2 linked regions of the Methylotuvimicrobium sp. KM2 genome follow. The protein of the gene in region 2 binds, or shares a complex with, the protein of the main gene of each other region. Links are inferred from orthologs where the notes say so. Each region holds a gene or a part of one and is shown on either strand. Other genes may lie near its edges.

What was found. The genes of interacting proteins can lie anywhere in the genome.
Region 1: the proteins of uvrB (region 2) and uvrD are in contact, whole or in part, in a crystal structure (PDB 7EGT), measured with the Thermus thermophilus proteins. The link is inferred for Methylotuvimicrobium sp. KM2 from one-to-one orthologs. Residues at the interface, in WP_096411307.1 of Thermus thermophilus: Glu23, Leu25, Arg26, Asp27, Gly28, Glu29, Arg30, Phe31, Arg55, Glu326, Asp327, Phe328, Glu379, Ser382, Gln383, His398, Gly400, Arg401; in WP_096412145.1 of Thermus thermophilus: His654, Arg656, Phe657, Gln666, Asp668, Glu669, Lys680, Arg681, Leu682, Ser683, Lys685, Tyr686, Ala687.

The regions. Positions count from the first base shown.
Region 1 is NZ_CP150634.1:3,001,531-3,009,209, reverse strand. The notes cover bases 3,034-5,951. They hold uvrD (DNA helicase II), read left to right. Parts: upstream 3,034-3,368; coding sequence 3,369-5,534; downstream 5,535-5,951. Other genes in these bases: WJM45_RS12590 (molybdopterin-dependent oxidoreductase), read right to left, coding at 5,693-5,951; WJM45_RS12600 (DUF2892 domain-containing protein), read right to left, coding at 3,034-3,261. Also shown: protein-disulfide reductase DsbD, read right to left, coding at 1-1,949; divalent-cation tolerance protein CutA, read right to left, coding at 1,934-2,254; WJM45_RS12605 (FxsA family protein), read left to right, coding at 2,534-2,971; more of WJM45_RS12600, read right to left, coding at 3,025-3,033; more of WJM45_RS12590, read right to left, coding at 5,952-7,679. UniProt on the Escherichia coli protein: A helicase with DNA-dependent ATPase activity. Unwinds DNA duplexes with 3'-5' polarity. Translocates on single-stranded DNA with 3'-5' polarity. Initiates unwinding more efficiently from a nicked substrate than double-stranded DNA.
Region 2 is NZ_CP150634.1:1,078,767-1,086,470, forward strand. The notes cover bases 695-3,637. They hold uvrB (excinuclease ABC subunit UvrB), read left to right. Parts: upstream 695-1,132; coding sequence 1,133-3,142; downstream 3,143-3,637. Other genes in these bases: WJM45_RS04795 (pyridoxal phosphate-dependent aminotransferase), read right to left, coding at 695-1,048; WJM45_RS04805 (transglutaminase family protein), read left to right, coding at 3,370-3,637. Outside these bases: more of WJM45_RS04795, read right to left, coding at 1-694; more of WJM45_RS04805, read left to right, coding at 3,638-4,212; WJM45_RS04810 (hypothetical protein), read right to left, coding at 4,259-4,642; WJM45_RS04815 (bifunctional diguanylate cyclase/phosphodiesterase), read right to left, coding at 5,015-6,649; WJM45_RS04820 (HlyD family secretion protein), read right to left, coding at 7,235-7,704. UniProt on the Escherichia coli protein: The UvrABC repair system catalyzes the recognition and processing of DNA lesions. A damage recognition complex composed of 2 UvrA and 2 UvrB subunits scans DNA for abnormalities.

The DNA.
Region 1 (7,679 bases), 1.9 Mb from region 2 along the record:
GGTTGATTGTTGCGGGCTGCCCTTTCTATGCTGTTTTCGAGCTCATGTAGCGAGGCGACTTCGACAAAGGGCAGGGGGCTTTCGGCCTTGGCTGTGCTTGCTAAACTCAGTCCCTGCAAAGGTTTTAGCGGGTTATGGTTGCCCATGCCTAAGCCGATCAATAACAGGACGCCGTAGGTCAGCATCACGACTCCGGCGCCTTTCCAAAGCTTTTTCCAGCCGCCTGCATTTTCGCTCAACGGGTCAATCGCTTTCAGGTAAATGGCCGGTATGATCAGTAATAAGGCCCATAGGAACATCGTGATATCGGGCGGCAAAATACGGTCCAGCATCCATAGGGCGACAGCCAGCATGATCACGCCGAAGACCGCTTTGGTTGCATTCAGCCATTGACCGGCCTTCGGTAATAGTTTTCCGGCCGATGCGCCGAGTATCAATAGAGGCACTCCCATACCGAATCCCATCGCGAATAATGCGATGCCGCCGAGCACGGCATCGCCGGTTTGGCCGATATAGATCAACGCGCCGGCCAACGGAGCCGCAACGCAGGGGCCTACGATCAAAGAAGATAACGAGCCCATGATCGCCGCGCTCCAAAACGAACCGTCACGGTGTTTGTCGCTGGATTTATGCAGTCGAGTTTGAATCGATGCGGGCATTTCTAGGTTGTAAAAACCGAACATCGACAACGACAACAATACGAAAATACCGCTGAACAGCGCGATAATCCAAGGTTGTTGAAAGGTCGTTTGTAGATTGCTGCCGAATAACGCTGCCAAGACACCGAAAACCGTGTAGGTCAATGCGGAGGCGGTGACGTAACTCAGTGATAAAAGAAAGGCGCGGCTAGTGGTTACCCGGTTGCGTTGACCGACGATTATGCCGGATAAAATCGGTATCATCGGAAAAATACAGGGTGTGAAAGAAAGTAACAACCCGAAGCCGAAAAAGGACAGTAATGTTAGCCAGAGCGTGTTTTGATGCAAAGATTGAACGATGCGGTCTTGTTCGGATTGCGGTTCGTCGACCCGAGTGCTTGTAAAGGCATTGATCGGCTTCGATGCCTGTGCGGTCATCGGTAGATCCAATGGCGTGCTTTGCGACATCGGAGGATAACATACGCCTCGATCCGCGCAGCCTTGAAATTGTGCTTGAAGAATAATATTTTGTTGATCCGCTTGATAGCGGTTAATCGGCAAATCGAAGCTTAGGTCATTACGGAAGATTTCAACGTCGCCGAATTCCTCGTCGTGGTAAGGCGTGCCTCCGGGCAAAGTGAAGTTGCCGATTTTTACTTTTTCGGAATCTAGGATATCGAATTGAAATTTGTCGCGATATAGATAATAGCCTTCCGCAATTTGCCAATTGACGGTCAGCGTGTTCGGGTCCTTGACCGAAGCGAAAAAGCGGAAGGCTTGTTCCGCCGGAAGCAATTCATCCTGGAACAGATTTAGCTTTAAGTCGCTCAGGCCCTGAACTAAGCCGAAAATCGAGCCGGTTTTCGCGGGAGCCTCTTGAGGCGCTAGGTCTACCGTCAGTGCGGTCTTTTGAGGAGGATAACAAATGCCGATATCGGCGCAACCCTGATGTTTAACTGTCAATTGCAAGGTGTTAAGCGCATTGTCTAGCTTGATGATCGGCACTTCAACGGCGAGTTTGTTTCGATAAATGACCATGTCGCCGAAAAACTCGTCATGCTTCGTTTTTCCTGGAGGATAAGTGATATCGTCGAGTGTAATCCGTTCTGACCGGCTTTCAACGCCCAATTTATCACGGTACAAATAGTAGCCGTCGGCGATCTGCCAGGTTAGAACGATTTTATTCTCTGTATTAGCCTTGGCGGTGAGTTTAAAAGCTTGCTCTTGCGGCAGTAAGTCGCTTTCGCTGATGGCAAAGACGGCTTGATGAAAATTTGCAATGAGGCAAAGCAGTATTATTTTGATAGGCATGAATCGATCCATTTCAGATACTCAGGCAAAGCGTGTTCGACAGAGACCGCGACGATCTCGGGAAGTTCATAGGGATGCGTCTCTTGTATGCGTTGTTCCACTTGCGGGTAAATATCGCGTCGTGTCTTAACGAGCAACAGGTATTCCTGATCCGTTTCGATTTGATCTTGCCAGCGATAAACGGAAGTCAATCCTGGAAGAATATTTGCGCAAGCGGCTAAATTTTCTACGATTAATGTTTGAGCGATAGAGCTTGCCGTATTCTGATCCGGACAGGTGCAAAAGAGGATAATGTGATTCGACATAACTGGAGACTCGGTCAATTTGTTCTGGAGTTTCGGTTTTAAAATCCCTATATTGTAACGTTTAATTCAGGATAAGGTCTCGGTGCGATTTTTCGCCGGTCTTGGTTCATTGATTTTGAGCGGATGAAAATGGGTTCATAACTTTCGTACTTCAAGTTTCGGAAGTGCCCGAGGGCTCCCGGTGCCGGATTTCGATCTTAGAGTAGGTATAATTGATTTCAAATGGGAAACTTTCCGGGGTTATCTGTTTCCAATGTGAAATTTGTTTAGGAATTTTAAATGAAAGTTTTTCAAGTTGTATTTTTGTGTTTTTTGATCATTCCTTTTTTGGAGATTTATTTGCTGCTGCCCATCGGCGGCTTGATCGGTGTATTTCCGACGGTTGTTTTGGTGGTATTTACTGCCGTATTGGGCGCTGCTTTGTTAAGACAGCAAGGTTTTGCGACCTTAAGGCGTTTTCAAGATAATTTGAACCAGGGCGTGGTTCCCGCTTACGAAATGATTGAAGGGCCGATATTGCTGGTTGGTGGAGCATTGTTATTGACTCCCGGTTTTTTTACCGATGTGCTTGGCTTTGCATGTCTAATACCTCAGCTGCGCGGCAAAATCGCCCGTTATGTGATTGAGAACCACCTGATACAGACGGGTAGCGCGGTTCATCCCGGGCGATCCAAAGATAATAATGTCTTGGAAGGCGAATATAAAAAGGAGGATTGACAGGTCTTTCTTATTAAGCCGCTTGATCTACGTCCCTGTAGAAATTAAGCGGCTTATTGGCTACTTTCCGGTTCGCCGCTAGTGCAAGTGTTCTTGTTGAGCCCGGAATAAACCGGACACCAACCGAAAAAAGAGGTGCCGATCAATACGGTTCCTAACAGTAATAAAATAATTTTTGCGGTGAATAAAGATATCAATACCAATGCCGCGCCTCCGAACATGCGGTATTTTTTATCCTTATCGCCAAGATTGTGTTCGAATTTTATCATGCGTTTAAAATCGAAGCTCATTGTAAGTCCCCTCTGCTAATTAATGTTGGTTATTAAAGCCCGGTCCGGCCGTCATTATTGCTTTCCTTAAACGCGCATAGCTTATAGAAATGTTTCAACGATAACAAATGGATATTACTTCAATTATTAATCCTCTCAATGATGCTCAACGCGAAGCGGTATCGGCGCCGTCCCGCGCAATGTTGGTTTTAGCCGGCGCCGGTAGCGGCAAGACCCGGGTCTTGGTGCATCGCATCGCTTGGCAGATTCAAGTCGAAGGCCATTCGCCGCATAGTATCTTGGCTGTCACCTTCACTAATAAAGCCGCAACGGAAATGCGCACCCGTATCGAAGATCTGCTCAATATTTCTGCGCGTTCGATGTGGATAGGCACCTTTCATGGACTCGCGCATCGCCTGCTCAGACGTCACGCCAAAGAAGCGCAACTGCCCGAGACTTTTCAAGTGATGGATTCGGACGACCAATTGCGGCTGATCAAGCGTCTCTACAAAAACCTGAATCTGGACGAGGCCAAATGGCCGCCCAAGCAAGCGCAATGGTATATCAACGCGCAAAAAGACGAGGGTATTCGGGCCAAGCACATGCCGGAAACCGGCGATTTTTTTGCGCGGCAAATGCTGGCGATTTATAAGGCTTACGAAGAGGTCTGTCAGCGCTCGGGTCTGGTCGATTTTGCCGAACTGCTGCTGCGCGCGCATGAATTGCTGCGCGACAATCCCGAAACCTTGAGTTTTTATCAACAACGGTTCCGGCATGTGCATGTCGACGAATTTCAAGATACCAATACGATTCAATATGCCTGGCTGCGGCTGTTGACGCAAGATCGCGATAATCTATTCGTGGTCGGCGACGACGATCAATCCATTTACGGATGGCGCGGCGCGAAAATCGAAAATATTTTTCGATTTCAAAAGCATTATCCGAACCATAAGGTCGTCAAACTGGAACAAAACTACCGATCGACCGGCCATATTCTGAAAGCGGCCAACCGGGTCATCGAGCATAACGAAGGACGAATGGGCAAGGAGCTTTGGACCGATAGCGGGGACGGCGAGCCGATTTCGGTTTATGCCGCGTTCAACGAGCAGGACGAAGCCTATTACGTTGTCGAGCGTATTCGAAAATGGGTCAATGAAGGTGGAATGCGCAGCGACATCGCGATTCTTTACCGTTCCAACGCGCAATCGCGCCAGTTCGAGGAAAAGCTGATCGCGACCAGTATTCCTTATCGTGTCTACGGCGGCTTGCGCTTTTTCGATCGGGCCGAAATTAAAAATGCCTTGGCTTATTTGCGCCTGATGGCCAATCTTGACGACGATGCCTCGTTCGAACGCGTCGTCAATACGCCGACGCGCGGTATCGGCGCCAAATCTTTGGACGACATCCGAGTATTGGCGCGCGACAGGAATCTGTCCCTTCGCCAAGCGGCCAAGCTCGCAATCGATCAAAAGTTGATGACGCCGAGAGCGCTGAACGCCATGCACGGATTCATTGCCTTGATTCGACACCTCGCCGAACAGACGCAAGGCTTACCGCTGTTCGAGCAAGTCAAACTCGTTGTCGAAAAGTCCGGTTTGATCGAGTTTTATAAAAAAGAAAAAGACGATAAAGGCGAGGCACGCGTCGAAAACTTGGAAGAATTGGTCAATGCCGCACGACTGTTCGAGTACGATCAAGATAACGAAGAAAATTTAAGCGAACTCGATATGTTTTTGGCGCATGCGGCGCTCGAAGCCGGCGAAATGCAAAGTGGTGCCGAGCAAGATTGCGTGCAGCTGATGACCTTGCATGCCGCTAAGGGCTTGGAATTCAAGAGGGTGTTTTTGGTCGGTTTCGAGGAAGGTTTGTTTCCGTCGCAACAATCGATCGAGGATCCGGGGCGCTTGGAAGAAGAGCGTAGGCTTTGTTATGTCGGCATGACTCGCGCGATGGAAAACTTGTGTTTGACTTATGCTGAATCCCGGCGTTTGTGGGGGCGCGAAACCTATCCGAAGCCTTCGCGGTTTTTGCGAGAAATTCCGACCGAAACGCTTCAGGAAGTCAGGATGCGCGCCCAGGTCAGCCGTCCGGTTTCATTTACCGGAAACGTGGATAGTCATGAGCCGGGTTCATACAAATTGGGGCAGCGCGTCCGCCATGAAAAATTCGGCGAAGGTGTGGTGCTGCAAAGAGAAGGCAGCGGCGCACAGGAGCGCATTCAGATCAATTTCCAGCAGGTGGGTATCAAATGGTTGATGTTGTCATATGCCAAGTTGGAAGGAGTGGGAGTTTAACACACATAGTAGCCCGGATGCAGCGTAGCGCAATCCGGGAAGTTCGGAGCCATGCCATTCCCGTATTCCGCTACGCTGCATACGGGCTACATGCTTTATAGCCGTGATTTTCGTGTGTTTCGTGGACGAAATGCTTTTCTAGGTAAAAAGGCAAATAGTCATTGCTTCGGTAAAAACCCTTTCAACTCAGGCAGACAAGAGCCGCAGCCGGTTCCTGCGCTGAGTTTTTGCCCGATTTGTTCGATGTTCGCCAAATTGAATTCCCGAACCGCTTTGGCGATCGACTTTTCGCCGACATTGAAACAGGAACAAACCAAGCGGCCGCAATCCTCTTGTCCTTCCGGCGGCAAAGCGCTCAATAATCGTAAGCGCTCCTCTTTGTTGATCTGCGGTTGCGCGAATAGCGTTTCAAGCCAGCCGGTTTCCGGCAATAGCGGTGATGAGGACACGAACAGGCAAACTTCCAGTCGACCGTTGATGATTAGCGCACTGCGATAATCGCCCCGTTCCGGATCGCTGTATTCCAGACAATGAGGCTTGTTCGATTCGCCGGATAACGAACTTAACCAATCGCGCCAAGAAGGGAAGGGGGTACGGTCGGCCAGCTCGTAGCGGATGAAGTCGTTGCCTTTGAATGTAACGCGATATTCTATATCGTCTATGGCCAACGGCGAACGCGACAATAGCGTTGCGTACCAAAGCGCTCGGTAAGGCGTGATGGTTACCGGCGTTTGTTTGCTTTCCGGTTGGCCGGAATGCGGATCGACCACCGGGTTGACTAATGCGCCGACGCGTCCTCTGCTAGTGAGTTGCGCCGTCCAGTGCATCGGCACGAAGAGGCTGCCGGGTTGCTGGTTTTCGGTGACGACGACTCGGGCAATCATGTTGCCCCAAAGACTAGATACCGTCGCTAGGTCATGCGTTTGTAAATGATAACGTGCCGCGTCGAGCGGATGAATCTCGACGAAAGGCTCCGGTTTATGAGCATTCAGTTTCGCCGACAAGCCGGTTCGGGTCATCGTATGCCATTGATCGCGCAGGCGTCCGGTATTCAACGTAAAAGGATAATTCGGATCGGGCTTGTTAACCGGCAGGCGCGGGCGTATCGCAATGAACCGGGCTTTTCGAGACGCGGTATGAAACTTACCGTCGGTGAACAGGCGCGCGGTGCCGTTAGGATTCTTCTTGGTGACCGGCCATTGCACAGGTTGTAACCGGTCGTAAGCGTCTTCGGTCAGATCCGCGAAGGCTGAAATATCGAAATCGCGCGGTTGGTCTTTCCGGTTATTTTCAAAGCCGGACAGCGCGGCATGTTCGCGGAAAATGTCGGCACCGGACCGGTAGGCGAAGGCATGATTGAAGCCCATGCGGACGGCGACTTGACTGACGATCCACCAATCCGGCCTAGCGTTTCCGGAAAACGGGAATAGCGGTCGCTGACGCGATATTCGCCTTTCCATGTTCGTGACGGTACCGTTTTTTTCGCTCCAGCCGGCCGCCGGTAAGCGGACATGTGCCAAATCGACCGTATCGGTATTCTTGATGCAATCCGATACGATGACGAGATCGCAGCGTTTCAGCGCATTTTTGACTTTATCGGCGTCCGGCAGTGTGACCACCGGATTCGTTGCGATAATCCAAACCGCCTTGACGGTGCCCGCATCGATTGCATCGAACAGTTCGACCGCTTTCAGGCCGGGACGGGTCGCGATCCTATCGGTTTGCCAAAAGCGGGCGACGCGGTCGATATGCTCGGGATTATCCAATTCCATGTGCGCGGCCAAGGTATTGGCCAATCCGCCGACTTCGCGACCGCCCATCGCATTCGGCTGGCCGGTGAACGAAAAAGGCCCCATGCCCGGTTTCCCGATTCTACCGGTCGCCAAATGGCAATTGATGATGGCATTGCATTTATCGGAGCCGGAGGCCGATTGATTGATGCCTTGCGAATAGACCGTAACGGTTTTAGCGGTGTTCGCATACCAACTGTAAAACGTTTCGACGTCGACCGAGGACAAGCCGCAGTCTTGCGCGACAGCTTCAATACTTCCTGCAGTACTTTGGGCGGACTGTAAAGCCCATTCGAAATCCTGAGTATGCGCGGCGATATAGTCGTTATCGAGCGCATCGCTTTGTGCCAAATAG
Region 2 (7,704 bases):
ATTCTGAAAAATCCAGGTCATCTTTGATGTTGTCCATTTTGGCGATTGCTTGTTCGACGTTCGGGAATACGTAGAACGTGCCGTCGGTTTCAAGGCAATCGATGCCGTCGAGTTTGTTCAGTTCCGAGACGACGAAATCATGGCGTTTCTTGAATTCGGTCATCATCATATCGATGAAGCCTTGATCGCCGGTTAGCGCGGCTTCTGCGGCATATTGCGAAATCGAAGTCGGATTCGAGGTGCTTTGCGATTGAATGGTGCCCATCGCTTCGATTAGGTCGGCAGGCCCTGCCGCATAGCCGATGCGCCATCCGGTCATCGAATAGGCTTTAGATACGCCGTTCATCACGAGGGTGCGGTCGTAAAGTTCCGGGCAAGCGTTTAGAATATTGACGAAGCTGCCTTTTTGCCAAAGGATATGTTCATACATATCGTCGGTTGCGATGACAATTTCGGGATAATTTTTCAATACGTCGCCGAGCGCTTTTAGCTCGTCGAGTGAATAGGCGACGCCGGTCGGATTCGACGGGCTGTTGAGGAAAATCAGCCGGGTCTTGTCGGTAATCGCCGCGCGCAGTTGTTCCGGCGATATTTTAAAGTGCCGCGTCTGTGTCGTTTCGATGACGACCGGTACGCCGCCGGCCAGCAGCACCATGTCGGGATAAGAGACCCAGTACGGCGCAGGAATGATCACCTCGTCGCCTTCGTTCAACAGTGCTTGCGTCAGGTTGTAAGAGCTCTGCTTGCCCCCGCACGAAACTAGAATTTGCTTGGCTTGGTAATCGAGGCCGTTGTCTTTTTTGAATTTGTCAATGATTGCTTGTTTCAGGCTTGGCGTGCCGCCGACCGGAGTGTATTTCGTAAAGCCTTTGTTCATCGCCTCGATCGCGGCGGCCTTGATATGATCCGGTGTGTCGAAGTCCGGTTCGCCCGCGCCGAGGCCGATAATGTCCTTGCCGGCGGCGCGCATGGCGGCGGCTCTTGCTGTGATCGCCAGTGTCGGTGATGGTTTAACGGATTGAACTCTGCCGGAAAGTTTTATGCTCATAAGTACCTGTCAAATCAATGTAAAAGTAGACATGATTATACTCTATGTATAATAGCTGTTGAAATTCCATTAGAGAGTGAGTGTGTGAAAAAGGCATTTAATATTCAAGGCCGATTTCAACCGGCAGGCGACCAACCGGTGGCAATTAACCAATTGGTCGAAGGATTGCACGACGGCGAAGTGCATCAAACCTTGCTCGGCGTGACCGGCTCGGGCAAGACTTTTACGATTGCCAATGTTATTAACCAAGTGCAGCGTCCGGCGATGATTCTGGCGCCGAATAAGACATTGGCCGCGCAATTGTACGGCGAGATGAAGGAGTTTTTTCCGGAAAATAGCGTCGAGTATTTCGTGTCGTATTACGACTACTATCAACCGGAAGCCTATGTGCCGGCTTCGGATACCTTCATCGATAAAGATGCTTCGCTGAATGAGCATATCGAACAAATGCGTTTATCGGCGACCAAGGCGCTGATCGAACGCGAGGATACGATCGTCGTCGCGACCGTGTCGGCGATTTACGGCTTGGGTGAACCGGAATCGTATTTTCAAATGGTCTTGCATTTGGTGCGCGGCGATTTGATCGATCAACGCGCGATCGTCCGCCGTTTGGCTGAAATGCAATATACGCGCAACGAAACCGAATTGCGCCGCGCGACTTACCGCGTTCGCGGCGAAGTCATAGATATATTTCCGGCGGAATCCGAGCAGGAGGCGCTTCGTATCGAGTTGTTCGATGATGAAATCGAGCGACTGTCGCTGTTTGACCCGTTGACCGGCGAAATTAAGCAGCGTATTGCGCGTTACACGGTCTACCCGAAGAATCATTACGTCACGCCAAGGGATCAATTGTTGGCAGCAGTTGACGCGATTAAAATCGAATTGAAAGCGCGTCTCGAGCATTTGTATTCGCTGAATAAATTGGTAGAAGCGCAGCGCTTGGAGCAACGGACCTTGTTCGATCTCGAAATGATTTTGGAGGTCGGCTATTGTTCCGGTATCGAAAATTATTCACGTTATCTGTCCGGTCGCGGCCCGGGTGAGCCGCCGCCGACGATGTTCGATTATTTGCCGGATAATGCCTTGGTCATTATCGATGAAAGTCATGTGACGATTCCGCAGATAGGCGCGATGTATAAAGGAGATCGCTCGCGTAAAGAAACCTTGGTCGAATACGGGTTCAGATTGCCTTCGGCGCTTGATAACCGCCCGTTGACCTTCGAAGAGTTCGAAGCAAAATCCAGGCAGCGAATTTATGTTTCGGCAACGCCAGGACCTTATGAAAAAGCGCATTCCGGGGTCTTTGTGGAGCAGGTTGTCAGGCCGACCGGCTTGCTCGATCCGGAAATCGAAGTCCGTCCCGCAACGACTCAGGTCGATGATTTGTTGTCGGAAATCACTAAGCGGGTTAAGGTCAACGAGCGCGTCTTGGTCACAACGTTGACCAAGCGCATGTCCGAAGACTTGACCGAATATTTGGCCGACCATGACGTGCGCGTGCGTTACTTGCATTCGGACATCGATACCGTCGAGCGCGTCGAGATCATTCGCGATTTGCGGCTCGGCAAATTCGATGTGTTGGTCGGTATCAATTTACTGCGGGAAGGTTTGGACATTCCCGAGGTTTCGTTGATTGCGATTTTGGACGCCGACAAGGAAGGTTTCTTGCGTTCGACCGTGTCGTTGGTGCAAACGATAGGCCGTGCGGCGCGTAATGCACACGGTAAGGCGATTTTGTACGGCGATAAGATCACGCGCTCGATGCAACAGGCAATCGATGAAACCGTGAGACGCCGCGAAAAACAGAGCCGTTTCAACGAAATGAATAATATTACGCCGGCAACGGTATTCAAGTCGGTTAAGGATATTTTGGAAATCGCGATTCCGGGCGCCGGCTTTCAACCGGTTGCGAAGGCCGTAGCCGTGACCGAGCCCGATGCGGACTATAAAGCGATGACGCCCAAACAAAAAAGCAAAAAGCTCAAGCAAATGGAAGAGCAAATGTATAAGCATGCTCGGAATCTGGAGTTTGAAGAAGCGGCGCGTCTTAGGGATGAGATTAAATTGTTGCAGGAGATTTATGTTAAAGGTTAAAGGTGAAAGGGGAAAGGGGAAAGAGGAAAGAGGAAAGAGGAAAGAGGAAAGAGGAAAGAGTGTTGGTGGGTTTAGGGGGCACCCTTAAGTTAAGGGAAACTTGTCGTTCGGCAGGCTTTTGAGGCGCATTCGATCCTGAGCCAGCATTAATTATTCTGTGAAGGTGCTTAAAGGTATTGGGTTTAGTGGGTGATGGTTTATTTGTTGTGGTTTTGGGAGGATAGGCAATGAAATATAAATTAGGTTGCGATCTCGAATATCAGGTTGATTCCTTTAGTACGTTTATTTTTAATTTTCGAATCGCGCAGATCGACTGCCAAAAGATCATTAACGAGCATCTGCAACTGAATCCTGCTATTCCTGTTGATGAGTTTGCGGCGCCCGTTTTAGAAAATCGATATTTCAGAGTCAATGTGTCGGCGGGAACGAATCTGCATGTTTCGTATCGTGCGGAAGTCGAAATGTCGCATTTTTACGGGGATCCGAATAAGATCATGGAAATTCAGCCGGCGGATTTGCCGAAAGAGACCTTGCCTTACCTTTATCCCAGTCGCTTCTGTCAATCGGACCGGTTAGTTAACCTTGCGCTTTCGGAGTTTGGTGGAGAGCAGATGGGTTACTCCAGAGTTACGGCCATATGTAATTGGATTTTTGATAAGGTTTATTATCAATACGGAACCAGTAGCTCGCATACTTCCGCATTCGATACCGCTACCGAGCGAATCGGGGTCTGCCGGGATTTCGCGCATTTGGGAATCGCGTTTTGCAGGGCCTTGAATATTCCGGCGCGGTTTGTCTCCAGTTATGCCTATGGGTTGACGACGCCCGATTTTCACGCCTGTTTCGAAGCCTATTTGGGTAATCGTTGGTATTTATTCGATGCTACTCGCCAGGCGCCGCAGAACGGTATCGTGCGTATCGGCACGGGACGCGATGCCGCCGATGTTTCAATAGCCACAATCTTCGGAAATGTTTCGATGAACGAAATGCGTATTTTTATCGAGCATGTTCCGGATCCGGATTGCCCAGGAATTCCGGAGCCGACGACAGAGGCCATTGCGATTTTATGAGTGTTGAGTTTTGCCGGGTTCTTCAAAATGAGCGGGCTGTTTGGTTTTATTGCTCGCCATAAACCCTTTTCATCAGCGTCAGGAACCATTGCGGGCGGAAGATGACGATGAATAGCGCGATTAGACTGACGGTCGGTATGGGGCCGATATCGAGCAGCATGAATACTATCATCGCCAATAAGAGTTGAAGCCGGGCGGCGGCTGACGCATGGTTTTTGCGCCTCGGATTGCCGACGGATGCGCCAGAGCTATCCGGCGAGGTGGGGTTTTGCCGCGAATTCCGATAGATATTATCGACGAGGGTTTTAAACCAGCGAGGGCGGAATAGCGCGACGAACGCGCCAAGCGTTGAGGCTATCGGAATCGGCCCGATGCTAGCGATTCCGATCAGAATCAATGCAAAAACGCACTTCAAGCGTATCATTGTCATTCTATATATCCTGCTATCACGATTTTGTTCGATGGTTCGGAAATGGCTAAAACGTTAAACATCAGCGTAACGCGACGCATCGGTGCCGTCAATTCGCGGTTTAGCTAGGAGCTTGTCCGAGGCATCATTTTCGCCCACAGACGCGTCACCGCCTCCTTTCGGCGCGCTGACGGCGGCACCCTGCACATCCGCAAAACCAACGCCCGGAAACCGAGTTGGCGAAAATCTACCGCAACTTGAATCTTGATCCGCCTAGTATTTTAAATTTAAGTGTCAGGCACGGGTTAAGAGTCCCGACAGTAGCTCGTTAGAGCAGCTGTATATTTCCGTTGTTTATTAAACTTTTTCCGTTCGGCGGCGGTCTTCGCTGCATTAGATGCCTATGACGGAGCCGAAATTTGAAGCCGGAACGGGGGCGGAAAACAAAGAACCTTGTCCATAATCGCAGCCGGCAGCGGTCAATATGTCGCATTGATCGATTGTTTCCACTCCTTCGGCAATGACTTTCATGCCAAGCCTATGGGCCATGGAAATAATGGCTTCGCAAATGGCGTTATCTTGAGTTTTTTGAGTTAAATTGCACACGAAAGATTGATCGATCTTGATGTAATTGATATCAAATCTTTTAAGATAAGGTAGAGATAAAAAACCGGTTCCGAAATCGTCAAGAGATAACCGGATATTTGCGTTTCTGAATTCAAGTAATCGATCGAAAATGATTTTGTCGTTTTTCAAGAATTCTTTTTCTACGATTTCGAGCACGATGCTCTCGGCAGGCAACTTTATCTCCCGCAAATAATCGATCCACCCTGAATTCGCGGTGCTCTTGTTTTTTAACTGTAGAGGAGAAACATTGAGGCTTACTTGGAATTTTTCATGGAAGGCGGTGTGCCATCGCAATACTTGATTTGCCGCCGTTCGGAATACCCAATCACTAATATCGTCAATCATCCCGATTTCTTCCGCTATGTCCATGAATTCGGAAGGGTTAAGGAGTCCGCGTACCGGGTGTTGCCAACGAATCAGGGCTTCCGCTTTGTGGATAGAGCCCGTAACCAATTCAACGATAGGTTGATAGTACAATTTAAACTGTTGATCGGGCAGAGCCTTGCTCAGATCATTACTCAGCAGCATCCTGGTTTGCAAGGCATCTTGCAGAGAACGGGAAAAATAACAGAAACGGTTCCCGCCCTGGTGTTTTGAGAAATACAAAGCCTGCTTCGCACCGTTCAAGAGCTCCGATATTTCCGTCGAGTTATTTGGATAGATAGAGATTCCAATCCTGGCGGAGGTATAAACGATTTCACTTCCGAACTTAAAAGGATTGGCTAATGCATCAATGATGGCTTGAGCGACTCTATCGATACATAGGCAATCATTGAAGCCACTGATAATGATCGCAATCTCATGCTCGCCGTAACGAACTACCGGATCGTATTCCCGAACGCAGCGGTTTATGCGCTTTTCGATTTCAATCAATAGTCTTTCACTTACTATTGGCCCAAAGGAACCCTTGATATGATTGAAATCATCGACATCAATTAATAACACTGCCAGCGGCCGATTAGCGCGCTGCGTCTTGTTAATTTCATTTTGTAAGCGATCATGGATTATTTGATATGAGTGTTCGGTCAGACTGCTCGCCGTCTTGTCGACCGATCGAATAAAAGAGGAGTCGACATCGAAGATGCGGTTATTGTTACCGGTATTCGTTGAGGTATTCCTATTACTCGTGAATGCATGTTCAAAAGCCGGTTTTTCGTTATCCGGCTCACATTCGTTTCGTTCGATTAGATCCCAAACGAAGGAGCGGGGATCGTGCGAGTCGAGATTGTTTAACGATCTTGAAAATTCTAAAGGTGAATTAAGATGGTTTCCAGATACAGCCGCATTGGTAAATAAACGCAAATCCCCGCTGTGAAGCCAATATTTTTTACGCCTATCACTGCGCTCGACGCAATACGAATGACATAAGGCGGTTTTTAGCATTTTTTGCGCATCGCTCATCGAATTTTTAACCGGATTTCCTTTCTTGATGCCAATGTGGGAGCCCACAAGAAGCAGCGGTTTTCCGCTCTTTGTCCTGCTTATAACACGACCGTTGTCGCGAAACCATCGATAGCTACCGTCTACGTTTCGCATGCGATGTTCGCATGTAAACAGAGGGATTTCGCCATTAACGTGCCGTTTAAAATTGGTGTAATATCCAAATAAATCATCCGGGTGAACGAGAGATTTCCATTCTTGAAAAGAGTCGCCTATTTCATTTTTGTGGTAGCCCAGTGATTTCTTCCATTGGCTTGAGCAAAACACTTTATTTTCATGGATGCACCATATCCAAATATCATCATCAAGAGCATCGAGAGTAAACATCCAAAATTCGTCATTTTTATTTATTGCATTGTTGTGAGAGATTATCATTTGAACCTTCCAGTCTGTCTCACCGGTGGTATTGAGCTCTTTAGTCGATCGAGTTGGTTCGGTTTCCATTGCTTTTACCCCAAGTTGGTTAATTGTTGAGTATCCTTGCTCTCCGGATCTCGGCAATTCCCGCCGAAATTTGATCTGCAAAAGGTATATGATTTTCAATGGTTAGTTATTGATAGCGCTGCAATCGAGTTTTAACGGTTCATTTGGCGTCACCAGATTTAATGCAATGATTTCCTGAGCTTTTGACTCCGCCTCAAGCAGTTCTTCAGAGAAAATATCCGTCTCATATTCCTGGCTTGACACTTTCGTTATCGAACTGATAGGAGATTTTCCGGTGTCTTGCAAATGAATCGAAGTTATCGTCGAAAGACCGGGGCGAATAGGGTGCTTCAATATCTCGTCTTCCGGCAGCGCAATGCGTACAGGCACTCGCTCTACGATATGAATGAAATTTCCAGTCGCGTTGTCGGGAGGCAACAAGGCAAAAACACTACCTGTACCAGGAACTAGCCCTTCCACAGTCCCATGAAAGGTATGACTTCCCTGATGCATATCGACGGCGACATCCGCCGATTGGCCGGGTCGTATACCTTGCACCTCGGTTTCCCGTAAGTTTGCCTCCACCCATAGAT